DNA from 4 places in the Streptomyces sp. NPDC034103 genome. Region 4 is predicted to be linked to each of the others. Evidence: riboswitches for the same ligand, from Rfam matches in the RefSeq annotation. Region 4 holds a riboswitch; each other region holds the start of a gene.

The links. Region 4 has a riboswitch for cobalamin ahead of ACZ56U_RS13205 (ribonucleoside-diphosphate reductase subunit alpha). Riboswitches for the same ligand answer to the same signal wherever they lie in the genome.
Region 1: linked by a shared signal. The riboswitch ahead of ACZ56U_RS21480 (prenyltransferase/squalene oxidase repeat-containing protein) and the one ahead of ACZ56U_RS13205 (ribonucleoside-diphosphate reductase subunit alpha) in region 4 are both predicted to bind cobalamin.
Region 2: linked by a shared signal. The riboswitch ahead of ACZ56U_RS02470 (energy-coupling factor ABC transporter permease) and the one ahead of ACZ56U_RS13205 (ribonucleoside-diphosphate reductase subunit alpha) in region 4 are both predicted to bind cobalamin.
Region 3: linked by a shared signal. The riboswitch ahead of ACZ56U_RS29785 (cobalamin biosynthesis protein) and the one ahead of ACZ56U_RS13205 (ribonucleoside-diphosphate reductase subunit alpha) in region 4 are both predicted to bind cobalamin.

Annotation. Positions count from the first base shown of each region.
Region 1 is NZ_JBVISS010000009.1:179,688-187,276, forward strand. Features, by position in the region: gene ACZ56U_RS21465 (MBL fold metallo-hydrolase) at 1-613, shown strand, start outside; gene ACZ56U_RS21470 (nuclear transport factor 2 family protein) at 704-1,177, shown strand; gene ACZ56U_RS21475 (phosphotransferase) at 1,246-1,911, opposite strand; cobalamin riboswitch at 1,929-2,069, shown strand; gene ACZ56U_RS21480 (prenyltransferase/squalene oxidase repeat-containing protein) at 2,187-3,419, shown strand; gene ACZ56U_RS21485 (SCO2322 family protein) at 3,416-4,078, shown strand; gene ACZ56U_RS21490 (energy-coupling factor transporter transmembrane component T) at 4,068-5,210, shown strand; gene ACZ56U_RS21495 (ABC transporter ATP-binding protein) at 5,207-6,913, shown strand; gene ACZ56U_RS21500 (ECF transporter S component) at 6,910-7,589, shown strand, end outside.
Region 2 is NZ_JBVISS010000001.1:558,740-566,328, forward strand. Features, by position in the region: gene katG (catalase/peroxidase HPI) at 1-1,976, shown strand, start outside; gene ACZ56U_RS02455 (NAD(P)/FAD-dependent oxidoreductase) at 2,058-3,164, opposite strand; gene ACZ56U_RS02460 (pyridoxal phosphate-dependent aminotransferase) at 3,258-4,433, opposite strand; gene ACZ56U_RS02465 (hypothetical protein) at 4,533-4,937, opposite strand; cobalamin riboswitch at 5,228-5,412, shown strand; gene ACZ56U_RS02470 (energy-coupling factor ABC transporter permease) at 5,443-6,153, shown strand; gene ACZ56U_RS02475 (energy-coupling factor ABC transporter substrate-binding protein) at 6,150-6,509, shown strand; gene cbiQ (cobalt ECF transporter T component CbiQ) at 6,516-7,265, shown strand; gene ACZ56U_RS02485 (energy-coupling factor ABC transporter ATP-binding protein) at 7,262-7,589, shown strand, end outside.
Region 3 is NZ_JBVISS010000014.1:64,301-71,889, reverse strand. Features, by position in the region: gene cobN (cobaltochelatase subunit CobN) at 1-2,941, opposite strand, end outside; gene ACZ56U_RS29790 (cobyric acid synthase) at 2,938-4,473, opposite strand; gene ACZ56U_RS29785 (cobalamin biosynthesis protein) at 4,470-5,411, opposite strand; cobalamin riboswitch at 5,513-5,653, opposite strand; gene ACZ56U_RS29780 (hypothetical protein) at 5,786-6,007, opposite strand; gene ACZ56U_RS29775 (inorganic phosphate transporter) at 6,045-7,286, opposite strand; gene ACZ56U_RS29770 (class II aldolase/adducin family protein) at 7,529-7,589, shown strand, end outside.
Region 4 is NZ_JBVISS010000005.1:308,696-316,284, reverse strand. Features, by position in the region: gene ACZ56U_RS13210 (ribonucleotide-diphosphate reductase subunit beta) at 1-115, opposite strand, end outside; gene ACZ56U_RS13205 (ribonucleoside-diphosphate reductase subunit alpha) at 115-2,475, opposite strand; cobalamin riboswitch at 2,602-2,742, opposite strand; gene ACZ56U_RS13200 (GNAT family N-acetyltransferase) at 2,805-3,311, opposite strand; gene mctP (monocarboxylate uptake permease MctP) at 3,402-5,012, opposite strand; gene ACZ56U_RS13190 (DUF3311 domain-containing protein) at 5,009-5,266, opposite strand; gene ACZ56U_RS13185 (GntR family transcriptional regulator) at 5,567-6,331, opposite strand; gene ACZ56U_RS13180 (extracellular solute-binding protein) at 6,639-7,589, shown strand, end outside.

The DNA of each region.
Region 1 (7,589 bases), on a different contig from region 4:
CCCCGGCTTCTCCCCCGCCCTCCCCGACCGCGAGATCGTTCCCGGCGAACTCCTGGACCTCCCCGGCCGCCGGCTGCGCGCGATCTGGACGCCGGGCCACACCCCGGGCCATGTCTGCCTGCACCTGGAGGAGGAGCACCCCGCCCGACTCCCCGGCCACGGGCGGCTGTTCTCCGGCGACCACGTACTCCCCGAGATCACCCCGCACATCGGCCTGTACGAGGACCCCGACGACGCCACCGTCACCGACCCGCTCGGCGACTACCTCGACTCCCTGGAACGCGTCGGCTGTCTCGCCCCCGCGGAGATCCTCCCCGCCCACCAGCACGCGTTCACCGACGCGCCCGCCCGCGTACGGGAGTTGCTCGCCCACCACGAGGAGCGGCTGACCGGACTGCTGGCCCTGCTCGCGGCGCCGCTGACCCCGTGGCAGCTCGCCGAGCGCATGGAGTGGAACCGGCCGTGGGACCAGATCCCCTACGGATCACGGAACATCGCGGTCTCGGAGGCCGAGGCCCATCTGCGGCGGCTGGTGAAGCTGGGGCGGGCGGAGGCGGTCGCGGGGAGCGAGCCGGTGGCATACGTGGCGGTGACGGTCCCGAATGTGACCTGAGCCGCGCCCCCTCCTCGGTGGTCATCGGGCGGCGCGGGCCCGATGGCTCGAACGGTCGCCCCGGCCGGCCTGCGGCTGCTACACAGGATCATGGACCCCATCGAGCGACTCCTCGCCGAGCGCGCCTGCGAGCGCCTCATCGTCGATCTCGTCCGCCGCCTCGATCTCGGCGAACCCGGCTCCGTCGCCGAGCTGTTCACCGAGGACGGCAGCTGGGAGTGGCCCTCTCCGGGCGGTGACGCGCGGCGGTTCCAGGGGCGGGCGGCACTGCGGGAGTACTTCGGCTCGCGCCCCGGCGACCGGCTCTCGCGGCGGGTGATGTCGAACATCCTGGTCACCGTCGACTCCGCCGACACGGCGAGCGCGACCTCGTACTTCACCACGTACCGCGTCGACGGCCACGACGGCGGCACGACCCCGATCCCCTCCGGGCCGCCGGTCCAGGTCGGGCACTACGAGGACACGTTCCGGCGTACGGCGGACGGGAGTTGGCTGCTGGCCTCCCGGGTGCTGCATCTGCCCTTCGGGGGCCCGACACCTCAGGCGTCCGGGGCGAGCGGGTAGTCGAGGAGGTCGGGCCGGACCATCCCCCCGCTTCTGGTCGCCGCAGCACAGGGTGTGACGGGTCCCGCTCACATCAATGAGCGGATCAAGTCCTCTGCGGTCCCGAGGAGTTCGGTCTCCGCCCGGCTCATCGTCGGGTTCAGCGCCCGCCGCCGACGTGCCGCGGCCAGCCCCTCCTCCGTGAGCCGCGAGGCGTCGGCGAGCAGGCCGGTCAGCATCGCCCGGGCCGGTGCGGCGAGCGGGGTGTCACCGACGGCGACCTGGGCGAGGATCACGGCGGACATGCCCCAGTCGAGAGCGGGGTCGCCCTCCTCGGCGTTGGCCCAGTCGATGACGTAGGGGCCGTCGGGCGTCAGCATCACGTTGTCCGGGTGCAGATCCAGGTGGACGACCCGCCCCGGCAGCGCGTGCAGCCGGCGCAGCAGCCCGGCGACCACCTCCCCCGCCTCCCGCGCGCCGATCCGTCCGGCGCCGAACGCCGTCAGCAGCGTCGGCCCGTGCAGCCGCTCCATCACCAGCTCGGTCCGTGAGGAGTCGGCGACCCGCACCCTCGGCACCGGGTACCCGTGCCCGCGCACCCGCTCCATGACGGCGGCCTCGGCGAGCGCGTCGCCGTGGCCGTCCCGGGTCCGCCGCAGCACCCACGCCTCGTCGATCTCGTACACGTCCGAGGCCCGCCCCGAGCCGATCAGTCTCCCCGTGCTCTCCACGACCCCGAAACTACCGCCGCTCACAGCCGCCCCTCGGCGGCTTCCTACGGCCCGGTACAGTGGCCGGGTCGTCATCACGCCCGTACGGGGGGAAGCCGGTGCAATTCCGGCGCTGACCCGCAACCGTAAGCCCTTCGCACCACGAGAGGGCGAGCCGGATCGCCCCGTACGGTCCCAGTGACCGGCTCACGCGCACCGGCAACCGGCCGGTGTGCGGCACCGTCGAGGCATACGGAGCCGAGCCGCCGGGGTGTCCCGCGCTGCCCGGCTCCCCTTTCAGGGAGAGGCACCCGCCGATCATGAACGTCCGCCGCAGCGCCGCGGTCCTGGCCGCCACCGCAGTGATCGGGGCCGCCGCACCGGCCGTGGCCGCGAGTCCTTCGCCGTCGCCGTCGGTGGTGATACCGGACGGTCTCTACGGCAGCGCGGACCCCACGTACGACGGGGTGTGGCGGCAGTCGATGACGCTGCTCGCACAGGTGGAGCAGGGCGTGGACCCCGCCGAGACGGCGGTGGACTGGCTGGCCGGGCAGCAGTGCGCGAACGGTGCCTTCCCCGCTTTCCGCGCGGATGCCGCCAAGGCCTGTGACGCCAAGGTCATGGTCGACACCAACAGCACGGCCGCCGCCGTCCAGGCCCTCGCGGCGACGGGCGGCCACGAGGACGCGCCGGGCAAGGCGGTCGCCTGGCTGAAGTCCGTGCAGAACAAGGACGGCGGCTGGGGCTACACGCCGGGCAGGGCGAGCGACGCCAACTCCACCTCCGTGGTCATCGGCGCCCTGAGCGCCGTCGGCGAGCAGCCCGCGAAGGTGCGCAAGGACGGCAGGACGCCGTACGACGCCCTGCTGAAGCTCGCCCTGCCGTGCACCGGTGACGGCGCGGGTGCCTTCGCCTACCAGCCCGACAAGAAGGGCAAGCTCGCCGCCAACGCGGACGCGACGGCCGCGGCCGTGCTCGGCGCGCTCGGCGAGCAGCCGACGAACGTCCAGGCCGACGACGACACCGCCGCGGCGTCCTGCGCGAAGCCCGGCGACGCCGAGCAGGCCGCGCACAACGGCGCCTCCTACCTCGCCAGGGCCCTGGCGAAGGACAAGCACCTGACCTCGGTCATGCCCGGCAGCGAGAACCAGCCCGACTACGGCAACACCGCGGACGCGGTCGTCGCCCTCTCGGCCGCCGACTTCCACACCGAGGCCGCCGCCTCCGGCCGCTGGCTCGCGGCGCACGCCCTCAAGTGGGCCGAGCAGAGCGGTCCGGCCGCGTACGCGCAGCTCGTCCTCGCCGCCCAGGCCTCCGGTCTCAACCCGCGCGACTTCGGGGGCGCGGACCTCGTGGCCCTGCTGAACGCCACCGGTCCCCAGCCGCGGGACGTCCCCGCCGCGAACGAGAGCCGGGCCCCCGAGGCGGACGACAAGGCCGCCGAGAAGGACGAGGAGGGCGTCAGTGTCTGGTGGATCATCGGCGTCGGACTCGTCGCCGGCATCGGCGTCGGCTTCCTGATCAGCGGCCGCAACAAGAAGCGGCAGCCGTGATCCGCCGAGCCCTCGCCCCGCTCCTGGCCGCGCTGGTCCTGCTGACCGGCGCGACCGGCGCCGCCCACGCCACCGGCTACCGCTACTGGTCCTTCTGGGACCGCACCGGCGGCACCTGGACCTACGCCACCCAGGGGCCCGCCACCACCGTCCCCTCCGACGGGGACGTCCAGGGCTTCCGGTTCGCCGTCAGCGAGGACTCCGCGGACGCGACGAAGCCCCGCGGCACGGCGTCCTTCGCCACGATCTGCGCGCGGACCCCGGCCGAGGACGGCCGCAAGCGCGTCGCGCTGGTCGTCGACTTCGGTACGGCGTCGGACGCGCCCTCCGGTGAGACCCCGCCGCCGGCGCGGACGGCGTGCGCGGTGGTCGCCACCGACGCGACCACGGCGGAGGCCCTGGCGACGGTCGCCACACCCCTGCGGTACGGCACCGACGCCCTGCTGTGCGCCATCGCCGGGTATCCGCGGGCGGGGTGCGGGGAGCAGGTGGCGTCGGGGAAGAAGCCGCAGACCGAGTCCCCCGCGCCCGCCCGGTCCGCCGAGAAGGACGACGGCGGCGCGGGCCCGTCGGTGGGTGTCTTCGCCGGCGCCGCGGCCGTGGCGGCACTCGGCGCGGCGGCGGTGTGGCAGGCGAGGCGGCGCCGGAATGCGCGCTGAGCCCGGGCGCCGCGGCGACGGCCGCGCCCCGCGGCTCGCCCCCGGCGGCGCCGCACGGCTTCCTTCCGGCGCCACGCCGCTCCACCCCGGCGCTTGGTGGCTGTGGGCGCTCTCCCTCGGTGTCGCGGCCACCCGCACCACCAACCCCCTCCTGCTCGCCCTGCTGATCGCCACCTCCGCCTTCGTCGTGGCCGCGTGCCGCCCCGACGCCCCCTGGGCCCGCGCCTACTCCGCCTTCGTCAAGCTCGGCCTCGCCGTCCTGCTCATCCGCCTCGCCTTCGCCGTCACCCTCGGCTCCCCTCTGCCCGGCACGCACGTGATCGCCACCCTCCCCGAACTCCCCCTGCCCGACTGGGCGCAGGGCATCCGGCTGGGCGGCCGGGTCACCGTCGAGACCCTGGTCTTCGCGTTCTACGACGGCCTGAAGATCGCCACCCTCCTCATCTGCGTCGGCGCCGCGAACGCCCTCGCCAACCCGAGCCGGCTGCTGAAGACCCTGCCCGGCGCGCTCTACGAGATGGGCGTGGCCGTGGTCGTCGCGATGACCTTCGCCCCGAACCTCATCGCCGACGTGCAGCGGCTGCGCGCCGCCCGCCGCCTGCGCGGCCGCCCGGACGGCGGCCTCCGCGGTCTGCTGGAGGTGGGGCTCCCCGTCCTGGAGGGCGCCCTGGAGCGCTCCGTGGCCCTCGCCGCCGCGATGGACGCCCGCGGCTACGGCCGCACCGCCGCCGTCCCCGCCCCGGTACGCCGTACGACGGCCGCCCTCACCCTCGGCGGACTGCTCGGCATCTGCGCCGGGACATACGGTCTGCTCACCGCCGAGGGCGGCGTCTACGGCCTGCCCGTGCTGCTCGCCGGCGTCGCCGCCGCCCTCGTCGGCCTGCGGCTCGGGGGCCGCCGTACGCCACGCACCCGGTACCGCCCGGACCGCTGGACCACGCGCGCGTGGCTGGTCGCCGGTTCCGGCGCGGCCGTCGCGGCGCTGCTGGCCCTCGCCGCGGTACGGGACCCCGCCGCCCTGCACCCCGGGGTGATCCCGCTGACCGCCCCCACCCTCCCGCTCTGGCCCGCCGCGGCAGTCCTCACCGGACTCCTGCCGGCCTTCCTCGCCCCGCACAAGGAGCCGTCGTGATCCGCTTCGAGGACGTCTCCGTCATCTACGAGGACGCGTCCGAACCCGCCGTCCAGGGCGTGGACCTGGAGGTGCCCGAGGGTGAACTCGTCCTCCTCGTGGGCCCGTCGGGCACCGGCAAGTCCACGATCCTCAACTCCGTCGCGGGCCTGGTCCCGCACTTCACCGGCGGCACCCTGCGCGGTCGGGTCACGGTCGCGGGACGCGACACCCGGACCCACAAGCCGCGGGAACTGGCGGACGTCGTGGGCACGGTGGGCCAGGACCCGCTCGCCCACTTCGTGACGGACACCGTCGAGGACGAACTCGCCTACGGCATGGAGTCGTTGGGTCTGCCGCCCGAGGTGATGCGCCGCCGGGTCGAGGAGACCCTCGACCTCCTGGGCCTCGCCGACCTCCGCGCCCGTTCCATCGCCACCCTCTCCGGCGGTCAGCGCCAGCGCGTCGCGATCGGCTCGGTCCTCACCCCGCACCCGTTGGTCCTGGTCCTCGACGAGCCCACGTCGGCGCTCGACCCCGCGGCGGCCGAGGAGGTCCTGGCCGTCCTCCAGCGCCTGGTCCACGACCTGGGCACGACGGTCCTCATGGCCGAGCACCGTCTGGAACGCGTCATCCAGTACGCCGACCGGATCGCCCTCCTGCCCGGCCCGGGGGCGGCCCCGCTCCTCGGCACGCCGGCCGAGATCATGGCCGTGTCCCCCGTGTACCCGCCGGTGGTGGACCTGGGCCGCCTGGCGGGCTGGTCCCCGCTGCCCCTGACGGTGCGGGACGCGCGGCGCCGGGCGACGGACCTCCGGCAGCGGCTGGAGGCACCGCACAGGGACGCCCTGAAGGGGCGCGGGGAACTTCACGACCAGCGACCCAGCCGTCCTTCGGACGCCCCCGGCCCCTCGCGCGGCACCCCGCCCGCCCGCTGGTTCCGCCGCAGGCAGAACCCCGCCGCCCCCTCCCCGCATCCCGCCGAGGTCCGCGCCCTCACCGTCACGCGGTCCCGCGTCCAGGCCCTGCGCCACGTCGACCTCACCATCGCCGCAGGCGAGACCATCGCCCTCATGGGCCGCAACGGCGCCGGGAAGTCCACCCTGCTCAACACCCTTGTGGGCCTGGTCCGGCCCACCTCCGGCGAGGTCCGCGCGGGCGGCCTGACACCGCACCTCACGGCCCCCAGGGACCTCGTCGGCCGCGTGGGTCTCGTCCCCCAGGAACCCCGCGACCTGCTCTACGCCGACACGGTCGCCGCCGAGTGCGAGGCCGCCGACCGGGACGCCGGCGCGGCGCCCGGCACCTGCCGGGCCCTCGTGGGTGAGCTGCTCCCCGGCGTCGCCGACGACGTCCATCCGCGCGACCTCTCCGAGGGCCAGCGGCTGGTGCTCGCGCTGGCCGTCGTCCTCAGCGCCCGGCCGCCCCTGCTCCTCCTCGACGAGCCGACGCGCGGACTGGACTACGCCGCGAAGGCCCGCCTGGTGACGGTCCTGCGCGAGCTGGCCGCCGAGGGGCACGCGATCGTCCTGGCCACGCACGACGTGGAGCTGGCCGCCGAGCTGGCCCACCGGGTGGTGCTCCTCGCCGACGGCGAGGTGATCGCGGACGGCCCCGCGGCGGACGTCGTCGTCGCCTCCCCCTCCTTCGCGCCGCAGGTCAGCAAGATCCTGGCGCCGCAGAAGTGGCTCACGGTGGCGCAGGTACGCGAGGCGCTCGGATGAGGGCGGTCCGGCTGGGCCCCCGTTCGGTCGCCACCCTCGTCGTCACCGGCGTGGTCGGCCTCGTCGCGTTCGGCTGGCCCTTCATCACCCCGGCGGGCTCCGCCGTCGGCGCCCACAGCCAGGACGCGCCGTGGCTCTTCGCGGGTCTGCTGCTCCTGCTGGTCGCGGTCGTGGCGGCGGCGATCTCGGAGGCGGGCCTCGGTCCGAAGGCGGTGGCGATGCTGGGGGTGCTGGCCGCCACGGGGGCGGCGCTGCGGCCCATCGGCGCCGGGACGGCCGGTATCGAGCCGATGTTCTTCCTGATGGTGCTGAGCGGCCGGGTCCTCGGCCCGGGCTTCGGGTTCGCGCTGGGCTCGACGACGATGTTCGCGTCGGCGCTGCTGACGGGCGGGGTCGGGCCGTGGATGCCGTTCCAGATGATGGCGATGGGCTGGTTCACGATGGGCGCGGGCCTGTTGCCGGGCCGGTTCCGGGGCCGGGCGGAGATCCGGCTCCTCGCCCTGTACGGGTTCGTGGCGGCGTTCGCGTACGGCACGGCGATGAATCTCGCGGGCTGGCCCTTCCTGGGGGCGCTGGCCTCGAACATCGCCTTCGTCGTCGGGGACCCGGTCTCCGCGAACCTGGCCCGTTTCGTCGCGTACTGCCTGGCCACGTCCCTCGGCTGGGACCTGGGCCG
Region 2 (7,589 bases), on a different contig from region 4:
CCGAGGTCCTGACCACCTCCCAGGACTGGTGGCCGGCGGACTTCGGCAACTACGGCCCGCTGATGGTCCGGATGGCCTGGCACAGCGCCGGCACCTACCGCATCAGCGACGGCCGCGGCGGTGGCGGCCGTGGTCAGCAGCGTTTCGCGCCGCTGAACAGCTGGCCGGACAACGGCAACCTGGACAAGGCCCGCCGTCTGCTGTGGCCGGTCAAGAAGAAGTACGGCCAGTCCATCTCCTGGGCCGACCTCATGATCCTCACGGGCAACGTCGCGCTGGAGACGATGGGCTTCACGACCTTCGGCTTCGCCGGCGGCCGCGCCGACGTCTGGGAGGCCGACGAGGACGTGTACTGGGGTCCCGAGACCACGTGGCTCGACGACCAGCGCTACTCCGGCGACCGCGAGCTGGAGAGCCCGCTCGGCGCCGTCCAGATGGGCCTGATCTACGTCAACCCCGAGGGCCCCAACGGCAACCCGGACCCGCTCGCCGCGGCCCGCGACATCCGTGAGACGTTCCGCCGGATGGCGATGAACGACGAGGAGACCGTCGCCCTCATCGCCGGTGGTCACACCTTCGGCAAGACCCACGGCGCCGGCCCGGCGGACAACGTCGGCGCCGACCCCGAGGCCGCCCCGATCGAGGCCCAGGGCCTCGGCTGGGCCAGCACCTACGGCACCGGCAAGGGCGGCGACGCCATCACCTCCGGTCTCGAGGTCACCTGGACCACCAAGCCGACCCAGTGGACCAACGATTTCTTCGACATCCTCTTCGGCTACGAGTGGGAGCTCACCCAGAGTCCCGCCGGCGCCCACCAGTGGGTGGCCAAGGACTCCGAGGAGATCATCCCGGACGCCCACGACCCGTCGAAGAAGCGTCGCCCCACGATGCTGACCACCGACCTCTCGCTGCGCTTCGACCCGGTCTACGGCGAGATCTCCAAGCGCTTCCACGAGAACCCGGACCAGTTCGCGGACGCCTTCGCCCGCGCCTGGTACAAGCTGACCCACCGTGACCTGGGCCCGAAGTCCCTGTACCTCGGCCCGGAGGTCCCGGCGGAGACGCTGCTGTGGCAGGACCCGCTGCCGCAGGTTGAGGGCGAGCCCATCGACGCCGCCGATGTCACCGCGCTCAAGGCCAAGCTGCTCGCCTCGGGCCTGACCGTCTCGCAGCTGGTGTCGACCGCGTGGGCGTCCGCGTCCACCTTCCGCAACAGTGACAAGCGCGGCGGTGCCAACGGCGCTCGCATCCGTCTCCAGCCGCAGGTCGGCTGGGAGGTCAACCAGCCCGACGAGCTGGCCCAGGTCCTGCGCGTCCTGGAGGGCGTCCAGGCCGACTTCGACGCGGCCTCCGCCGGCAAGAAGGTCTCGCTGGCCGACCTGATCGTCCTCGGCGGTGCCGCCGCGATCGAGAAGGCCGCCAAGGACGCCGGGTACGACATCGAGGTGCCGTTCACCCCGGGCCGTGTCGACGCGACCGAGGAGCACACGGACGCCGAGTCGTTCGCCGCCCTCGAGCCGACCGCGGACGGCTTCCGCAACTACCAGGGCAAGGGCAACCGCCTGCCCGCCGAGTACCTGCTGCTCGACAAGGCGAACCTGCTCGGCCTGAGCGCGCCCGAGCTGACCGTCCTCGTCGGCGGCCTGCGCGTCCTGGGCACCAACCACGGCGGTACGTCCCTCGGTGTCCTCACCGAGACCCCCGGTGTCCTCACCAACGACTTCTTCGTCAACCTGCTCGACCTGGGCACGGAGTGGAAGTCGACCTCCGAGGACCAGACCCACTTCGAGGGCCGTGACGCCTCGGGCGCGGTCAAGTGGACCGGCACCCGTGCCGACCTGGTCTTCGGCTCCAACTCCGAGCTGCGCGCCCTCGCCGAGGTCTACGCGAGCGACGACGCGAAGGAGAAGTTCGTGAAGGACTTCGTCGCGGCGTGGGTCAAGGTGTCGAACGCCGACCGCTTCGACCTGGTCTGAGTCAGCGCACCGGGACGCCCCGGCCGGCCCGCACGGGCCGGCCGGGGCGTTCCGGGTTTCCCCTGCGCGAAGTGCGGGCCCTCAGGCGGCCGTGTATCCCAGCTGCCTGCGCATGTACGGCGTCATCAGGGTCTTCGCCTTGGCCAGGACGGAGGTACGACCGCCCAGGACCGCGCTCTCCCCGCCGGGCACCGGCAGCAACGTCAGGCCGTCGGCCCCTCCGAAGGGCACGATCAGCGGCGTGCGGTGGACGGGACGGTAGAAGCGGGGTTCCTTGCGGTGCCTGCCGGGGCTCTGGAGGTGGGCGCGGATGTTGTGGACCGCGAGGTCGGCCTGGGCCAGGGCGGTGGGGGTGATCTTGAGCTCCGTGGCGTCGTTGACGTCACCGACCGCGAAGACGTCGGGGCGGCCGTCGACCCGGAGCGTCCGGTCGACCTTGACGTGCCCGGAGGGGTTCAGCCAGTCACCGTGGCCGCCGAGGCGGAGCCAGAGGGTGTTGGGCGTGGTGCCCGTGGCCCAGTACGAGAGGTCGGCCTCCAGGACCTCACCGCGCGCGTCGCGATAGGTGCCGAAGTCGAGGCCGGGCGACATGAACGACTCCAGCCGCACCTCCACGTCGTGCGCCTCCAGCCAGGCCAGCGCCTTCCGTCCGGCGCGTTCGCTGCCCGTGCCGTGCAGCAGGGCGGGACCGGAGTGGGCGAGCGTGACCCGCGCGTCCGGCCGGGCCAGCCGTATCTCCGCGCTGAGCTCGACACCGGAGGGCCCACCGCCGACGACGAGGACATGGTCGGCGCCGGCGACGGCCTGCTGGTGCCCGGCGAAGGCCTTCGCGGCCTCCTCGACGGTGGTGCCGTTGAAGCGGGCCGGTTCGGGGTAGTCGGCGCCGGTGGCGATCACCACCACGTCGTAGGGCAGCCGCTCCCCCGTGGCCAGGACGACCTGCCGGGCCTCGGTGTCGATGCGCAGCGCCTTGCCCAGCACCACCTGGCCGCCGCGGAGCAGCCGGTCGTACGGGATGAAGGGCGTCACCGACCACTCCGGCCGGACGCCCGCCCGCAGCGAGGCGACGCGATGGAAGAAGACCTCCTTGCGGTCCACCAGCGTGACCCGCGCGGTCGCGTCCAGTTTCCTCGCGATGCGGACGCCCGCGTAGCCGCCGCCGATCACCACTACGTCGCCGTCGCTCACACGACTCTCCTGTGCTGTGGGGGAGCCAGCAGCGTAACGCTTGAAATTTAAAGTTACGGGGCGAGTGATGTGTGCGTTCCGTGAAGCGATGCGCTACGCCAGCCCGGCGACGAACTTGCCGAGCCGGGCCAGACCCTCGCGCAGCGTGTCGCCGGAGGCCGCGTACGACAGGCGGACGTGCGTGTCCGCCGTCCCCACTCCGAAGTCCCGGCCCGGGGTGAGCGCGACGTGCGCCTCCCGCAGTGCCCGGGCGCAGAACTCCCACGAGGTGAGCCCGGTGCCGCTGACGTCGAAGTAGACGTAGAACGCCCCGTCGGGCGGCACCGGCACCGGCAGCCCGATCCGCGCCAGGCCGTCCAGGACGAGCGCGCGCCGGCGCCCGAACTCGGCGCGCCGCTCCTCGCAGACGGCGAGGGAGTCAGGGGTGAAGCAGGCCAGGGCGGCGTGCTGGGCCGGGGTGGAGGCGCACAGGAAGTAGTTCTGGGCGAGGCGTTCCAGCGCCGGTACGAGCATCTCCGGAACGACGCACCAGCCGAGCCGCCAGCCGGTCATGCCGAAGTACTTGGAGAAGCTGTTGATGACGACGGCGTCGGGGTCGTACGACAGGGCGCTGCGGGGCGGCCGGTCCTGGTCGTCGTGGTCGCCGAGGTCGAGGTAGATCTCGTCGACGATCCGCCACGCCTGGCGCTCCCGGGCCAGTGCGCACAGCGCGGCCAGTTCGTCGCCCGGCACCGAGGTGCCGGTCGGGTTGGAGGGCGTGGCGACCATGACCCCGCGCGTGCCGTCCGTCCAGTGCTCCCTAACGGAGTCCGCGTCCAGTTGGAAGCGCGAGGCCGCGCTGGTCGGCACCAGCCTGACCCGGGCGCCGAAGCTCTCCATGATCTGCCGGTTGCACGGGTAGGACGGGTCGCCGATCAGCACCTCGTCCCCGGTGTCGACGAGCGCGGCGGCGCCCAGCACCAGGGCGGCCGAGGCGCCCGCGGTCACGACGACACGGCCCGGGTCGACGTCGACGCCGTGCCGCTCGCCGTAGAACCCGGCGATCGCCTGCCGCAGGGCGGGCATGCCGAGCGCCTCGGTGTAGCTCATGGGCCGGCCGTCCATGGCCGCGCGCATCGCCTCGACGACGGCCGGGGGCGCGCCGAAGTCGGGCTCGCCGAGGCTCAGCTTGACCACGTGGTGGCCCTGGGCCTCCAGGGCGGCGGCGTGCTTGCCGAACTCCATGGCGTAGAACGGGGCGACGGACTCGGCCCGCTGCGAGATCCGCATGCTGCGACCTCCGGCTCGACGACGGACGGGACGTCCCGACCCTAAGCGGTCACGAAAGGGGCGGGCCCGCGGGCCCGCCCCTTGGTCACCTCGTGGTCGTCAGGCCCTGGCGTACTCCCAGCCGCCGCAGTCGTACGGGGTGCCGTCGGAGCCTTCCTGGAGGCAGGCGCGGATCTGGAGGGTGGTGCCCTCCGCGAAGGACAGGTCCCAGTCGTGGGCGACGGCGTAGCCGGAGCCGTTGTAGTACGAGTGGGTGGCGGAGCTGGAGTTGTAGCGCCACTGCGCGGCGGTGCCGTGGCCGTCCTTCGCCATGTCGAGGGCGGTGAGGATCTCGCCGTCGGCCGCGAAGTACGTCTTCGCGGTCACCTGCGAGGAGATGATGGAGTTGGAGGCCTCGTAGACCTCGCCGGCGGCGTGGGCCGGGGCGATGCCCAGGGCGAGTGCCGACGCGGAGGCCGCGGCGATCCCGAGGGCGGACGTCAGTCGGCGGTGGGACGTGCGCAAGACAGCGTTCCTCTCTTCGAACAACTGGTCGCGCCGAACTTACCTGAGAGACAGGGGAGTTCATCCGGAATTTCCGGGCCGGCCCCGCGCTCCACGCGTCCGCCGCACGCCCGCGTCGCGGAGGGGCGGCCCCGCGGGGGTGGGCGTGGTCGAGCACCGCGGGCAGCTCACGGGTGTCGATCTCGCGGTGCGCGCCGCGTTCGGCCCCGTCCCGGTGTGCGCCCGGTGCGAGCCGGGGGGCGCCGTCCGCGCGCCCCCTGTCGGCGCTTGCCAGCGCCTTTCCGAGGGCACTACTCTCGCCAGGCCTTGGTGAACGGGAAATCCGGTGCGATGCCGGTGCGGCCCTCGCCACTGTGATCGGGAAGTCCGGCTCCGGCCCTTGCGGGCAGCCACTGGGTCCTTGTGACCCGGGAAGGCGGAGCACCGGGCGGTGGGACCCGTGAGCCAGGAGACCGGCCAAGGCGCGTCAACCATCCACGAGGTGCTGGAGAGGGTCTGCTGAGCCATGCACATAGCCGAGGGATTTCTGCCTCCGGCGCACGCGGTCGCCTGGAGCGTCGCGTCCGCGCCATTCGTCGTCCACGGAGTGCGCTCACTCACGCGTGAAGTCAGGGAGCATCCGGAGAGCACCCTGCTCCTCGGCGCCTCGGGCGCCTTCACCTTCGTCCTGTCCGCGCTGAAGCTGCCCTCGGTGACGGGCAGTTGCTCCCACCCCACCGGCACGGGCCTGGGCGCCATCCTGTTCCGCCCGCCGATCATGGCCGTACTGGGCACCATCACCCTGCTCTTCCAGGCGCTGCTGCTCGCCCACGGCGGCCTGACCACGCTGGGCGCCAACGTGTTCTCGATGGCCATCGTCGGGCCCTGGGCCGGATACGGCGTCTACAGACTGCTGCGGCGCCTCGGTGCGCCGCTGATGGTGGCGGTGTTCTTCGGCGCGTTCCTCGCCGACCTCTCCACCTACTGCGTCACCAGCGTGCAGCTGGCGCTCGCCTTCCCCGACCCCGGCAGCGGATTCCTGGGCGCGCTCGGCAAGTTCGGCTCCATCTTCGCCGTCACGCAGATCCCGCTCGCGGTGAGCGAGGGGCTGCTGACGGTGTTCGTGATGCGTCTGCTGGTCCAGTCGAGCAAGGGCGAACTGACGCGGCTGGGCGTGCTGTTGACCCGCCCGGAGAAGACCGCGGCCGACGCCGGGACGGAGGCGGTGGCCCGATGAGCCGGAACGCGAAGATCAACACCCTGTTGCTGCTCGTCGTGGCGGCGCTCGCCGTACTGCCGCTGGCCCTCGGGCTCGGCGACCACAAGGAGGAGCCCTTCACGGGCTCCGACACCGAGGCCGAGACCGCGATCACCGAGATCGAGCCGGACTACGAGCCCTGGTTCTCGCCGCTGTACGAACCGCCGTCCGGCGAGATCGAGTCGGCCCTGTTCGCCCTCCAGGCGGCAGGAGGCGCGGGCGTCCTCGCCTACTACTTCGGACTGCGCCGGGGCCGTCGGCAGGGCGAGGCCCGGGCACTGGCCGGACAGAAGTCCGAGGACGCCCGGGACGAGTCCGCCACCGAGCGGACCTGATCCCGCGTGCTGCCGATCGACGCGGCCGCGCACAGCAGCCGCTGGCGCCGCCGTCACCCCGTGGACAAGGCCGTGCTCGGCCTCGGCCTGACGATCCTGGCCATCTCGCTGCCACCCTGGCCGGGTGCCGCCCTGGTGCTGCTGACGTCCGTCACCGTCCTCCTGGGCCCGGCGGGGGTGCCCGCCCGGCGCCTGTGGCGCGCCTACCGGGTGCCGCTGGGCTTCTGTGCGACCGGGGCGCTCACCCTGCTGGTCCAGGTCGGCGGCCCCGACGGTCTCGTCGCCCCGGCCGACGGCGGCTGGGTGCGCGCCGGGGAGCTGTTGCTGCGGACGTCGGCCGCCTCCCTCGGCGTGCTGCTGTTCGCCTTCACCACCCCCATGTCGGACCTGCTGCCCCGGCTGGTCAGGGCGGGCGTGCCCGCACCCGTCGTGGACGTCGCCCTGGTGACGTACCGGATGAGCTTCCTGCTCCTGGACTCCGTGCGCCGCGTGCGGGAGGCGCAGGCCGCGCGGCTCGGGCACACCGGCCGGGCGGCGGAGTGGCGGTCGCTGGCCGGGCTCGGCGCGACCGCTTTCGTCCGGGCGTTCAGCCGGGCCGCCCGGCTCCAGGACGGTCTCGCCGGACGCGGCTACGACGGCACCTTGCGCGTGCTGGTGCCCGAGGCCAGGGTCTCGGTCCGTTTCACGGCCGCCAGCGTCGCGCTGCTCGCGGCGGTGGCCGCCCTCACCCTCGTCCTGGAAAGGCCGCTGTCATGAGCGAGCCCGCACTGGTCGCCCTGCGGGGCGCGTCCTTCGCCTACGAGGACGGCCCGACCGTGCTCGACGGCCTCGACTTCGAGGTGCGCGAGGGGCGGGCCCTCGCGCTGCTGGGCCGCAACGGCAGCGGCAAGACCACCCTGATGCGGCTGCTCAGCGGCGGACTGCGGCCGCACCGCGGTGCGTTGTCGGTCGAGGGACGGCCGGTGTCGTACGACCGCAAGGGGCTGACCCGGCTGCGGACGACCGTACAGCTGGTCGTGCAGGACCCGGACGACCAGCTGTTCGCCGCCTCCGTCGCCCAGGACGTGTCCTTCGGGCCGC
Region 3 (7,589 bases), on a different contig from region 4:
AGATCCGGGCCGTAGCGCGCCGCCGGTCACCGTGCTCGGCGGTGTCCTCGTCGGCGTGCGCCTTGACGAAGTTCCGGTCGGCGGGCTCGTCCAGCTCGGCCACCGTGCGCACGGCGTCGTCGATCAGCCCGACCACGTGCGGGAACGCGTCCCGGAAGAACCCGGAGATACGGACGGTGACGTCGACACGGGGACGGCCGAGCTCCTCCAGGCCGATGATCTCGAAGCCGGTCACCCGCCTCGACGCCTCGTCCCACACCGGGCGGCAGCCCAGCAGCGCGAGGATCTCCGCGATGTCGTCGCCCTGGGTGCGCATCGCGGAGGTACCCCAGACCGTCAGCCCGACGGACTTCGGGTACTCGCCGGTGTCCTGGAGGTAGCGCTGGACCAGCGAGTCGGCGAGCGACTGGCCGACCTCCCAACTCAGCCGGGACGGAATGGCCTTGGGGTCGACGGAGTAGAAGTTGCGGCCGGTCGGGAGCACGTTGACCAGGCCGCGGGTGGGGGAGCCGGACGGACCGGCGGGGACGTAACCGCCGTCGAGCGCCTTGAGGATGTGGTCGATCTCGTCGGTGGTCCTCGCCAGACGCGGTACGACCTCGGTGCAGGCGAACTCCAACACGGCGACCGCTTCGGGGAGTTCGGTGCCGAGCACGTCACGGACGAGAGCCGGGACGAGCGTGACGTCCCAGTCGCGTGCCTCCATGCCCTCCGCGACCCGTCGGCACAGCTGCTCCAGCAGGTCGATCGCGTCGGCGGCCGAACGGGACGGCCCGTCGACGAGCTCCGTCAGCTCCACCGGCACCTTCACCGGCGCGCCCGGCTCGGCCAGCAACTCCTTCTCCACCAGCCCGAAATGGGCCGCGAAGGACGCCCTGAGGCCGGGCAGCGCGTTCGCCTGTCCGCCCCACACCTGCGAGGCCCGCAGCACGGCGAGCACCAGGTTGACCCGCGCCTCGTCGACCGGGCCGCCGCCCAGGATGTGCAGTCCGTCCCGGATCTGCACGTCCTTGATCTCGCACAGATAGCCGTCGATGTGCATGACGAACTCGTCGAAGGCGTCGTCGTCCGGCTGGTCCTCGACATGCAGGTCGTGGTGGAGTTCGGCCGCCTTCACCAGCGTCCAGATCTGCGCCCGCACGGCCGGCGCCTTCACCGGGTCCAGGTCGGAGACGAGCGCGTACTCGTCGAGCAACTGCTCCAGCTTGGCCAGGTCGCCGTAGGTGTCGGCGCGGGCCATCGGCGGCACGAGGTGGTCGACGACCGTGGCGTGTCCGCGCCGCTTGGCCTGGGTGCCCTCGCCGGGGTCGTTGACGATGAACGGGTAGATCAGCGGGAGTTCACCGAGCACGGCGTCCGGCGCGCAGCCGCCGCTGAGCCCGAGCCCCTTGCCGGGCAGCCACTCCATCGTGCCGTGCTTGCCCATGTGCACGACGGCGTCGGCGCCAAAAGAGTTCTCCAGCCACCGGTACGCGGCCATGTAGTGGTGCGACGGCGGCATGTCCGGGTCGTGGTAGATCGCGATCGGGTTCTCGCCGAAGCCGCGCGGCGGCTGGATCATCACGACGACGTTGCCGAACTGGAGGGAGGCGAGCACGATGTCGTCCCCGTCGACGTACAGCGAGCCGGGCGGCTCACCCCATGCCTCCAGCATGGCGTCCCGCAGCTCCGGATCGAGCCTGTCGAACCACGCCCGGTAGTCCGCGAGCGGCACCCGCGCGGGCGCGGCGGCCAGTTGCTCCTCGGTGAGCCACTCGACATCGTGGCCACCGGCGTTGATGAGCCGGTGGATCAGCTCGTCCCCGTTGTCCGGGTGCCCCTCGACGAAGTAGCCGGCGTCCCGCAGCGCGTCCAGCACCCGCACCGCCGAGGCCGGGGTGTCCAGGCCCACCGCGTTGCCGACACGTGAGTGCTTGGTCGGGTAGGCGGTGAAGACGAGCGCGAGCTTCTTGTCCCTGTTCGCCTTGTGCTTCAACCGGGCGTGCCGCACGGCGATCCCGGCGACGCGCGCGGCCCGCTCGGGGTCGGCCACGTACACCGGGACGTCGTCCGGGCCCTGCTCCTTGAAGGAGAACGGGACGGTGATGAGGCGTCCGTCGAACTCCGGGATCGCGACCTGCATCGCCGCGTCCATGGGGGACAGGGCGGCGTCGGACGCGTCCCAGGCCGCCCGGGACGACGTGAGGCAGAGCCCTTGCAGCACCGGCACGTCGAGGTCGGCGAGCGCCCCGATGTCCCAGGCCTCCTCGTCACCGCCGGCGGAGGCATGCGAGGCGTGGGCGCCGCCGGCGGCGAGGACGGTGGCGACGAGGGTGTCGGCCTGGCCGAGGATCTCGTACAGCGCGGCGTCGGCCCCGCGCAGCGAACCGCAGTACACGGGAAGGGCGTTGGCGCCGCGTGCCTCGACGGCCTCGCAGAGGGTGTCCACGAAGGCGGTGTTGCCGCTGAGTTCATGGGCCCGGTAGAAGAGCACGCCGACGGTCGGGCGGCCCTCCTCGCGGGCGTACGAGCCGTGGACGCCGAACTCCGGCATCTTCTGCGGCTCGACGAACCCCTCACCGGTCAGCAGCACGGTGTCGGAGAGGAACCGGGCGAGTTCGGTGAGGTTGTCGGGGCCGCCCTCGACGAGGTACTTCAGCGCCTCCGCCACCACACCGGCCGGCACGGACGACTCGGCCATCAACTCCGCGTCCGGGACGGACTCCCCGCCCAGCAGCACGGTCGGGATCCCGGCGGCCTTCAGCGCGGCCAGCCCGTCCTCCCAGGCACGCTTGCCGCCGAGCAGCCGTACGACGGCGATGTCCGCGCCCTCGACGAGCGCGGGCAGCTCCTGCGCCACGTCCACGCGGGTCGGGTTGCCGATCCGGTAGTCGGCACCGGAAGCGGCGCGGGCCGCCAGCAGGTCCGTGTCGGCGGTCGACAACAACAACACTGTGCTCATGCGGGCGCTCCCGGTGGAATGAAAGGCAGTCCTTGCGGCGCGCCGGACTCGATGAGCCGCCACAGCGCGTCTGTGTCCGCGTGCTGTTCGATCAGGTCGCCGAGCCGGTCGAGCTGCTCCTCGCGCAGCGCGGCGAACGAGGTGTCGGGCGCCGGCACGAAGCGGCGGCCCGCGGCGGCCGCCACCTCGCGCAGGAACGCCCGCCGGAACCCGTCCGACTCCAGCGACCCGTGCCAGTGCGTGCCCCAGGTCTGTCCGACCCGGCAGCCGTCCAGGCTGTGTCCCTTGTCATCACAGATGAACGCCTCCCCGCCGCTGACGTCGGCGACCCCGTGATGGATCTCGTACCCGGCGACGTGCTCGCCGAGGGCCTCGCCTTCCGGCCGGGTGAGGGTCTTCTCGCGGGCGAACCGCACCCGTACGGGAAGCACTCCGAGGCCGTCGACCGCGCCGGCGCGCGACTCGACCTCGTCCTCGATGTGCTCGCCGAGGATCTGGAACCCGCCGCAGACGCCGAGGATCGGGCGCCCCTGTGCGGCCCGTGCGGTGAGGGCGTCGGCCAGGCCGCGCTCCCGCAGCCACTCAAGGGCCCGGACGGTTCCCCGGGTGCCGGGGATGACGACGAGGTCGGCGTCGGCCAGTTCCTCCGCCCGGTCCACGAACCGCACCACGACACCCGGTTCGGCGGCCAGGGCGTCGACGTCGGTGAAGTTGGACATGAGCGGGACCGCGCAGACGGCGACGCGCAGGATGTCCTCGCCCACGGGCGGGGCGGTGTTGGACTCCCGGACGGTCCCGCGCAGGGACACCCGGAGCCCGTCCTCCTCGTCGATGCCGAGCCCGTGCCGGAAGGGCAGCACGCCGTAGGTGCGCCGCCCGGTGAGGCCGTGCAGCATGTCGAGCCCGGGTTCGAGGAGGGACACGTCCCCCCGGAACTTGTTCACGAGGAACCCGGCGACGAGCCTCTGGTCCGCCTCGGACAGCAGGGCGACGGTCCCGAAGAAGGAGGCGAAGACCCCACCGCGGTCGATGTCACCGACGACGAGCACGGGCAGCCCGGCATTGCGGGCGATGCCCATGTTCACGATGTCGGTGCGCCGGAGGTTGATCTCGGCCGGACTGCCCGCGCCCTCACAGATCACCGCGTCATACGTGCCCCGCAGTTCGGCGAGACAGTCCAGCACGGTGCCGAGCAGCCGCTGTTGGCGCCCGCCGTGGTACCCGCGTGCGCTCATCTCGCCCACCGGCTTGCCGAGCAGGACGACCTGGCTGCTCTGCTCGCCACCGGGCTTGAGCAGCACGGGGTTCATCGACGCGGTCGGCTCGACGCGGCAGGCCTGGGCCTGCATGGCCTGCGCCCGCCCGATCTCGGCACCCTCCCGCGTCACGAACGAGTTGAGGGACATGTTCTGCGCCTTGAACGGCGCGACCTTGACCCCCTGGCGCACCAGCCACCGGCAGATCCCGGCGGTGACAACGCTCTTGCCGGCGTCGGAGGTGGTCCCGGCGACGAGAAGCCCCCCGCCGCTCATGACCTGCGCCCCTTCACGACGGCCCGCGCGGCGACACCCACGCCGAGCGCCAGCAGCCCGACCCGGCGCGACAGCCGTACGGCCCGCTCGATGTCCGTGACCTCCACGGATCGCCCCTCCCCATTCAGCACGGGCCGGTGCTCCACCCGCCCCGCGTACGACAACGTCCCGCCCAGCCGTACCCCGAGCGCCCCCGCGAACGAGGCCTCCACGGGCCCGGCGTTGGGACTCGGATGCCGGCGCGCGTCGGCACGCCAGGCCCGCACGGCACCGCGCGGATCGCCGCCGGCCACCGTCGCGAGTACGGCGGTCAGCCGCGCCCCGGGCCAACCCGCCACGTCGTCCAGCCGGGCCGAGGCCCACCCGTACCGCCGGTAGCGGGGGGACTTGTGCCCGACCATGGCGTCCAGCGTGTTGACGGCCCGGAAGCCCAGCAGTCCCGGCACCCCGGCGACGGCTCCCCACACCAGCGCCCCGACGACGGCGTCGGAGGTGTTCTCGGCGACGGACTCCACGACGGCCCGGGCGATCCCGTCGGCGTCGAGGGCCTGCGGATCCCGCCCGCACAGATGCGGCAGCCGCTCCCGGGCCGCCTCGACGTCCCCGGCGGCCAGGGCCCGCCCGATGACCCGGGCCTCACGCGCGAGCGAGGTGCCCCCGACGACGGCCCAGGTGGCGGCGCCGGTCAGCGCGACGGAGGCGGTACGGGAGGGGCGTAGGACGTGCTGCGCCACGGCACCGAGCGCCACGACGCTTCCGGCGCACACCGCGGTGTGCAGCGCCCCCCAGCCCCGGTGGTCCCGCCACAGCATCCGCTCCACGGCGCCCGCGGCCTGTCCGAACGCGGCGACCGGATGCCCCCGGCGTGGATCACCGAGCAGCAGGTCCCCGAGAAGTCCGGCGGCGGCGCCGTACGCGAAGACGCGATCGGCACGCATCGGCTCAGCCGGCCGTGGGGTCGGGCAGCGACCTGGAGCGGTACCTCAGACGGCAGGCGAGCATGGTGATATGTCCTCACTCAGGGTGTCCACGCCCTGGTTCGACGAGACCGACGACGAGAGTTCCTGGCTCCCGGGGCTACCTACCCCGGTGACAGTGGCGGGACCGCGCCGGACTCGCACCGGCTTCCTCTCCATGCCGTCGTACATGGCCACGGCAGTCCACCACGGGCTCCGAAGGGCCGTCAACTTGCCGTTGACCTGGGGTGGGGGAGTGTGCCGAGGCCCACATACGGGCGGTCGCGGGTGTCACGAAAACGTGGGGTGCGGGACGGCGAACCGTCCCGCACCCCACGGGGGCCGTGCGCGTCGCCTCAGGCGACGATCAGATAGATCCCGTACGCCACCGCCGCCGCGCAGGCGGCGAAGCAGGCGTACGCGGCGGTGACCGCGAGGGCGGCGGAGCCACCCTGGGCCGAGGCCTGTTCCTGGCGGGTCAGGCCCTTGATGCCGAGGGTGAAGAGGGCCACGAGAGCCACGGTGACCACGAGGCTGACGCCGAAGACGGAGCCCAGCGCTTCCCAGTCGATCTTCATGCCGGTGATTCCTTCGTTGACGTGGGGTGCGTGGGGCTCAGACGGCGGCCGGCGGGGCCGGCTCCGCCGTCGCGGCGATCGGGGCGGGGATGGTGGCCGTGAGGTCCTCGGTCACCGTGCCGGTGGGGGGCGGGGTGACCGCGGCGATCGCCGTGGTGACGACGCCGGCCGGCTCCTCGCTCTCGTTGACGTTCGTGTGGTCGACGACCTCGCGGCGCGAGATCTTCCAGATCGCCGCGCTGGAGCCGACGAGGAAGACCGCCACCAGGGCCGTGCCCCAGCTGCCGAGGTCGCAGACGGACTCGGCGATCGCGCCCACGAGTGCCGCGGCCGGGAGCGTCAGGCCCCACGCCACGAACATCCGGGTCGCGGTCGACCAGCGCACCACGCCGCCCTTGCGGCCGAGACCCGCGCCCATCACCGAACCCGAGACCGAGTGGGTGGTGGAGAGGGAGAAGCCGAGGTGCGAGGAGGCGAGGATGACCGTGGCCGCGGAGGTCTGGGCGGCGAAGCCCTGCTGCGGCTGGAGGTCGGTCAGGCCCTTGCCCATGGTGCGGATGATGCGCCAGCCGCCGAGGTAGGTGCCGAGCGCGATGGCGAGACCCGCGGAGAGGATGACCCACATCGGCGGGTCGGAGTCGGGGGCGACGGCGCCGCCGGCGACCAGGGCGAGCGTGATGATGCCCATGGTCTTCTGCGCGTCGTTCGTGCCGTGGGCGAGGGAGACCAGGCCGGCCGAGGCGATCTGGCCCGCGCGGTAGCCCTTCTCGGAGGACTTGCTGCCCGCGGACTTCTTCCCGAGCGAGTACATCAGCCGGGTGGCGAGCAGCGCGGCGATGCCCGCGACCAGGGGGGCCGCGATCGCCGGGATCAGAACCTTGGTGACGAGCACGTCGCCGTGGACGGCACCCGTGCCGGCCGAGGCGATGGTGGCGCCGATCAGACCGCCCATGAGGGCGTGGGAGGAGCTGGAGGGAAGCCCGACCAGCCAGGTCAGCAGGTTCCAGAGGATCGCGCCGACCAGGGCGGCGAAGATGACCTCGGGACGTATGCCGCTCTCGTCGACGAGACCCTTGGAGATCGTGTTGGCGACCTCCACGGAGAGAAAGGCGCCCACAAGGTTCAGCACGGCGGACATGGCCACCGCGACCTTGGGCTTGAGCGCACCGGTCGAGATGGTGGTGGCCATCGCGTTCGCGGTGTCGTGAAAACCGTTCGTGAAATCGAACGCGAGTGCGGTTACGACCACAATCGCGAGGATCAGCGAAAAGTTTTCCATTTACCCAGGCAATCGTTCGAGCGTCATTGGCTCGTTGAACGTAAGCAACCAGGATGAACGGAAGGTGAACTGAGGCGGGCCGCACGGTGACTGGAATCGAGGGTTTCCCCTCCGATCCTCCCGCGCGGCCCGAGCGCCGCCCGAGTCACGCCCCCGGAAGCCGTCCAGCAGGCCGCCCGGACCCCGCCCCGAAGTGCCCCGGCCCGGTCCCGTCGTACGCCCCCACCTGACAGGATCGCCGCATGGGCGAGCAGCGACGCGAGCAGCGGGACGGGCAAGGTGCCGGGCAGGGCGCACAGGATG
Region 4 (7,589 bases):
CGGTCCAGGTGTTCTTGATCGCGTCCCGGTAGCGCTCGTAGAAGTCCGGGTAGCGCATCGGGCGGAGGGTCAGCTCGAAGCCCGGGTCGAGCAGGTTCTTGGCTTCGGTGGTCATTACTGGCAGGCCTCGCAGGACTCGGGGTTTTCCAGGGAGCAGGCGACCGCGTCCTCAGGGGTGGCCTGGGGGACGGGGACCGTCGCCTGTGCGGCGCGGGCGATCCTGGTCGCCGGGCGCGAGCGCAGGTAGTACGTCGTCTTCAGCCCGGACTTCCAGGCGTACGCGTACATCGAGGAGAGCTTGCCGATGGTCGGCGTCTCCAGGAAGAGGTTCAGGGACTGGGACTGGTCCAGGAACGGCGTGCGGGCCGCCGCCATGTCGATCAGGCCGCGCTGCGGGATCTCCCACGCCGTGCGGTACAGGTCGCGGACGTCCTGCGGGACCCAGGTGAAGCCCTGCACCGAGCCGTTGGACTCGCGCAGCGCCTCACGGGTCTGCGCGTCCCAGACGCCGAGCCTCTTCAGCTCGGTCACCAGGTAGGAGTTGACCTGGAGGAACTCGCCGGACAGCGTCTCGCGCTTGAACAGGTTGGACACCTGCGGCTCGATGCACTCGTAGACGCCCGCGATGGAGGCGATGGTGGCCGTCGGGGCGATCGCCAGGAGCAGGCTGTTGCGCATGCCGACCGCGGCGATACGGTCCCGCAGGGCCGCCCAGCGCTCCGGCCAGGTCAGTTCGACGCCGTAGTGGTCGGGGTGCAGGACACCGCGGGCCGTGCGGGTCTTCTCCCAGGCCGGGAGCGGGCCGTTGCGCTCGGCGAGGTCGGCGGAGGCCTCGTACGCGGCGAGCATGACGCGCTCGGCGATACGGGTGGACAGGGCGCGGGCCTGCGGGGAGTCGAAGGGCAGGCGCAGCTTGAAGAAGACGTCCTGGAGGCCCATCGCGCCCAGGCCCACCGGGCGCCAGCGGGCGTTGGAGCGGCCCGCCTGCTCGGTCGGGTAGAAGTTGATGTCGACGACCCGGTCCAGGAAGGTCACGGCGGTGCGGACGGTCTCGTCCAGCCGCTCCCAGTCGATGTCGTCGTCCACGACGAAGGCGCCGAGGTTGACGGACCCCAGGTTGCAGACCGCCGTCTCGCCGTCGTCGGTGACCTCCAGGATCTCCGTGCACAGGTTGGACGAGTGGACGACATGGCCCGCCTCGGCGGTCTGGTTGGCGGTGCGGTTGGCGGCGTCCTTGAAGGTCATCCAGCCGTTGCCGGTCTGCGCGAGGGTGCGCATCATGCGGCCGTACAGGTCACGCGCCGGGATGGTCTTCCTGGCGAGTCCGTCCGCCTCCGCCTTGCGGTACGCCGCGTCGAACTCCTCGCCCCACAGGTCGACCAGCTCGGGCACGTCGGCCGGGGAGAACAGCGACCACTCGGCGTCGGCGTTCACGCGGCGCATGAACTCGTCCGGGACCCAGTGCGCGAGGTTCAGGTTGTGCGTACGCCGGGCGTCCTCGCCGGTGTTGTCCCTGAGTTCCAGGAACTCCTCGATGTCGGAGTGCCACGTCTCCAGGTAGACCGCGGCGGCACCCTTGCGCCGGCCGCCCTGGTTCACGGCGGCGACCGAGGCGTCGAGGGTCTTCAGGAACGGGACGATGCCGTTGGAGTGCCCGTTGGTGCCGCGGATCAGCGAACCGCGGCTGCGGATGCGGGAGTACGACAGTCCGATGCCGCCGGCGTGCTTGGAGAGGCGGGCGACCTGGTGGTAGCGGTCGTAGATGGAGTCCAGCTCGTCCTTCGGGGAGTCGAGGAGGTAGCAGGACGACATCTGGGGGTGCCGGGTGCCGGAGTTGAACAGGGTGGGGGAGGAGGGGAGGTAGTCGAGGCGGCTCATGAGCCGGTAGAGCGCGGCGACCTCGTCCACGGCCCGTGCCGTGTCGTCCTCGGCGAGGCCGGACGCCACCCGGAGCATGAAGTGCTGGGGCGTCTCGATGACCTGGCGGGTGATCGGGTGCCGCAGGAGGTAGCGGCTGTGCAGGGTGCGCAGGCCGAAGTAGCCGAAGCGGTCGTCGCCGTCCGGGTCGATCAGCGCGTCCAGACGCTCCGCGTGCACCCGTACGAACTCCGCCGTGCGGTCGGCGATCAGGCCCTCGCGGTGGCCGACCGCGACCGACTCGGTGAAGGACGTGACGCCCTGCGAGGCGGCCTCGGCGGCGATGCCGATCGTCAGCAGCCTGGCGGCCAGCCGGGAGTAGGCGGGGTCCTCGGAGATCAGACCGGCGGCCGCCTCGGTGGCCAGCTCGCGCAACTCCGCCTCGTCGGCCCGGGCCGACCGGCCGCGCAGCGCGGCGGCGGCGACGCGTCCGGGGTCGGCGTCGGGAAGGTCGGCGGTCAGCTCGGTCAGGGTCCGCAGCAGCGCGGTACCGGGACCGTCCTCGTCCACGGCGGCGATGCTGGTCGCTGAAGCCGGGTCGGCTGGCGCGATGGTCACGTGGGGGCACTCCCTCGCTCGGCACGGGGCCTTGCGGAGGGCAGGGGGCAGCACACGAGCGCACGCGGCGTCGCGTCCACCGGCCCACTCCACGAGGCCCGGACGTCATGGCACCCGGGCCACGGCGGCCTGGGCGCACTGTCGACAGGTCCTCGGACTGACTCTCATGTGCGCGAACATGGGGGTGTTTGCACGCATGAGTACACCGTTGCGGGACAGTTCCGGATTCGCACCGGATTCCCCTGCGGCGACAGCGAGCATGAGCATACATCTTGTGCCGGGTTCGAGTGGCACCCCCAGATGTTGTGTCGCGGCGACTTCGGAGCGTGTCAGAACGTCAACTCATAGGTGACGAGCGTGAAGTCGTCGCCCTCGATCGGGCGCCAGTCGCGCTCAGGGGCGCGGACGAAGCCGAGGCGCTCGTAGATGCGGCGGGCGGCGTGCATGACCGGCTGGGTCGACAGGACCATGCCGGTGCAGTCCTCGGTGGCCCGCGCGCGGTCGACACAGGCGCGTACGAGGGCCTCTCCGGCGCCTCTGCCGCGGGCCGCGCGGGCTACGGCGAGCATCCGGATCTCGGCCTCTCCGGGGCGGGCGCGTTCGGCCATGGGCCCGCCGGCCGGGGAGACATAGGTGATGGTGCCGACCGGATCGCCGCCCAGGGTGGCCACCAGTACGTCCGCCGCGGCGGCACGCTTGGCGACATCCCTGAGTTCGCCGAGGTACCAGTCGCTCCCGCCGAAGATGAGGAGACCGTCCAGAAGATAGGCCTGGGCTGTGATCTCGCCGATGGTGGCGTATTCGCCGGGGTCCGCTGCCCGGATCTCGATGTCCATGAGAGCGAGTGTGCACGACGGGCACGACAACGGGCCGCCGGATGTACCGACGACCCGTTGAACAGCGCAGACCTCAGGGCGAGTTGGGCCTCAGTGCGAGGTGCCCGCCGTCGCCGGCGGCAGCTCCACCTCGACGCCCGGGTCGCCCGCGTCCGCCGTGTAGTCCGCCGGGCTCGTCTCGTCGACGCCCTCGGGAGCCTTCGCGGCCCTCAGGACGAACGTCAGCACCACCGTAACCACCACGTTGAGGACGAACGCCGTCAGACCGATGTAGCCGATCTCGCCGATGCCCGGGATCTCCTTCGACGAGCCGCCGAAGTGCTTCTGGGTCGGGGAGGCGACCCCGTACGCGGCGAGCGTGCCGTAGACCATGCCGACCGCCCAGCCCGCGAGCAGCGCCCAGCGGTGGAACCAACGGGTGAACAGGCCGCCGACCAGGGCCGGGAAGGTCTGCAGGATCCAGATGCCGCCCAGCAGCTGGAAGTTGATCGCGACGGTCTTGTCCATGGTGAGGACGAAGACCAGGGCGCCCACCTTCACCAGCAGCGAGACCAGCTTGGAGATCTTGGTCTCCTGCTGGGGCGTCGCGTCCGGCTTGATGAAGTCCTTGTAGATGTTGCGGGTGAAGAGGTTCGCCGCCGCGATCGACATGATCGCCGCCGGGACCAGCGCGCCGATGCCGATCGCCGCGAACGCCACGCCCGCGAACCAGTCCGGGAACATGTCCTCGAAGAGCTGCGGGATCGCCAACTGGGGGTTGGTGACGTCGACGTTCGCCGCGATCGCCATGAAGCCGAGCAGCGCGAGCAGACCCAGCATCAGGGAGTACAGCGGCAGGATCGTGGTGTTGCGACGGATCACCTCACGGCTCTTGGAGGAGAGCGTCGCGGTGATCGAGTGCGGGTACATGAAGAGCGCGAGCGCGGAACCCAACGCCAGCGTGGCGTACGTCCACTGGCCCGCCTCGGGCGGCACCAGCCCGCCCGCCTTGGCGGCCGTGTACTTCTCGTTCGCCGCGCCGAAGATCTCGTCGAACCCGCCCAGCTTGATCGGGATGTAGATGATCGCCACCGCGATGACGATGTAGATCAGCGTGTCCTTCACGAACGCGATCATCGCCGGGGCGCGCAGCCCCGAGGAGTAGGTGTACGCCGCCAGCACACCGAAGGCGATCAGCAGCGGCAGGTCCTTGACGAACCAGTTGGTGTCCTCGCCACCGCCGACACCCATCACGTCCAGCACCGCCTGGATGCCGACGAGTTGGAGGGCGATGTACGGCATCGTCGCCAGGATGCCGGTGACGGCGACCGCGAGCGACAGACCCTTCGAACCCCACCGGCCGCGCACGAAGTCCGAGGTCGTCACATAGCCGTGCTTGTGCGAGACCGACCACAGGCGGGGCAGGAAGGTGAAGATCAGCGGGTAGACGAGGATCGTGTACGGCACCGCGAAGAACCCGGCCGCGCCCGCCGCGTAGATCGCCGCGGGAACGGCGACGAAGGTGTACGCGGTGTAGAGGTCGCCGCCGAGCAGGAACCAGGTGATCCAGGTGCCGAACGAGCGGCCGCCCAGGCCCCATTCGTCCAGGGTGTGCTCGTTCTCGGCCTTGCGCCAGCGCGAGGCGAGGAAGCCCATGACCGTGACGGCCAGGAAGAAGAGGATGAAGACGGTGAGTGCCACGCCGTTGACGTCGTTCTTCACTGCGCGCCACCCCCCTTGCGGGCGCGCTGGTCACGCTGCCACAGCTTGTACGCGATCATCGTCAGCGCCGTGGAGATGAGCACCCACGCCATCTGGTACCAGTAGAAGAACGGGATGCCGGCGAAGGTCGGGTCGACCTTCGCGTACGACCCCACCCAGAGCATCGCCACGAAGGGCGCGAGCAGGCAGAGGGCTATGACCACCCGGACCGGTGTCACCACCGGTGGTCTGGCCTCGGGCGATTCTGATGACATGCGGCGGCTCCGATCCCTCACTGATCACCGTGAACGCGCAGGCAATCTAGGTCACGGTGTGACAGCAGTGGAAGACCTCGTCCGCATATCGGTATGTCGATTCGGTGAAGGTCCGGACGGCGATGGTTCGGACGTTCGCGGTACGCACAGCGCGGTCCTCCCGTCCATACGGAGACGGGAGGACCGTAGAGCGGGAGGCGCGGTCGCGCTACACCACGAGCAGCGTTCGCGAGGGCGCCGGTCCGTGGGCCGCTGTAGGTGTGAAGTCTCGGTCCGTGGGCCGCTGTCCCCGTGAGGGGCTCAGTCCGTGGGTCGCTTGAGTCGTGCCACGAACTTGTACCGGTCCCCGCGGTACACCGACCGCACCCACTCCACCGGCTCACCGTCCTTGTCGAAGGAGTGCCGGGACAGCATCAGCATCGGCAGGCCGACGTCGGTGCCGAGCAGGCCGGCCTCGCGCGGGGTGGCCAGCGAGGTCTCGATGGTCTCCTCGGCCTCGGCGAGATGGACGTCGTAGACCTCGGCCAGTGCCGTGTAGAGGGACGTGTACTTGGCCAGGGACCTGCGCAGGGCCGGGAAGCGCTTGGCGCTGAGGTGGGTCGTCTCGATGGCCATCGGCTCGCCGTTGGCCATGCGCAGCCGCTCGATGCGCAGCACCCGGACGCCCGCGGTGATGTCGAGCAGCTCGGCGAGCCGGTCGTCGGCGGTGATGTAGCCGATGTCCAGCAGCTGCGAGGTGGGTTCGAGGCCCTGGGCGCGCATGTCCTCGGTGTACGAGGTGAGTTGGAGCGCCTGGGAGACCTTCGGCTTGGCGACGAAGGTGCCCTTGCCCTGGATGCGTTCGAGGCGGCCCTCGACGACGAGCTCCTGGAGGGCCTGGCGGACGGTGGTGCGCGAGGTGTCGAACTCGGCGGCGAGCGTGCGCTCGGGGGGTACCGGGGTGCCGGGTGACTGGGTCTCCGTCATGTCCAGCAGGTGCTTCTTCAGACGGTAGTACTTGGGCACGCGCGCGGTGCGGACGCCCGCCCCGCCCTCGCTCTCAGCACTGCTGACGTCGGTGCTCATGGTCTGCCTTCCCGGCTCCGGATGCGGGTCACCTCGTGATCCCTTCTGTATACCGTCGCCGCCTCTTTTGGTCTAGTCCACAGAGGTAAGTGGTCTAGCGGAAGAGAGTACTCCGGCGGCGCCCTTTTCGCTGGCTTCTTACTTAAAGGTTCCTGCATATGTAGGTCGCATAACGGCTGGTCAGGGCGTATTCGACCACCCTTGACAGGCCCCATGGTCTGGGCCAAGCTCCCGGTACTGGTCTACACCATTGGTCCAGAACCCAGCTCCATGGGTGGGGGGTGTGGGCATCCCTGAGGAGGGTGGCGTGAAGCGCAAGCTCGTAGCCGCGATCGGTATCGCGGGCATGATGGTCTCCATCGCGGCGTGCGGTGGCGACGACGGCGGCAGCTCGGACAACAGCGGCGCCGACGCCAAGGAACTGACCGTCTGGCTCACCGTGGACGCGCAGAACAACTGGCCCGAACTGGTGAAGGCCGCCGACGCCGCGGTGACGAAGAAGCACCCCGGCATCAAGATCAAGCACGAGTACTACGGCTGGCCGGACAAGAACGCCAAGCTCGACGCGGTCCTCGCCACCGACAAGGCCCCCGACGTCGTCGAGATGGGCAACTCCGAGATGCTCGGCTACATGGTCAAGGGTGCCTTCGCCCCCGTCGACGCGGCCGACTTCGACAACTCCGGGGCCTGGCTGGACGGCCTGAAGACCTCGGTGACCTACGAGGGCAAGACCTACGGCGTCCCCTACTACGCCGGTGGCCGCGTCGCCAACTGGCGCAAGGACCTCTTCGCCTCGGTCGGCGTCAAGTCCACGCCGAAGACCTACGACGAGCTCACCGCCGCCCTGGACAAGGTCCAGAAGAAGCAGGGCGACAAGTTCAGCGCCTGGTACCAGCCCACCCGTGACTGGTACGCGGCCATGTCCTTCGTCCACGACGCCGGCGGCTCCATCGCCGTCGAGTCCGGCGGCAAGTGGAAGGCCAACCTGTCCTCGCCCGAGTCCATCAAGGGCCTGAAGGCGTTCCAGAACGTCGTCGACACCTACATGCACGGCGACAAGACCAAGGACGAGTCCGACCGCTACATCGTCTACGGCCAGGGCAAGTCCGGCATGATCTTCGCCCCCGCGTGGGAGGGCGCCACCGCCGCGGCCAAGGAGAACGACAAGACCGGCAAGCTCGAGGGCAACGTCGAGAACTTCGTGATGCCCGGCCCGTCCGGCAAGAACCTCCCCGTCTTCCTGGGCGGCTCCGACCTC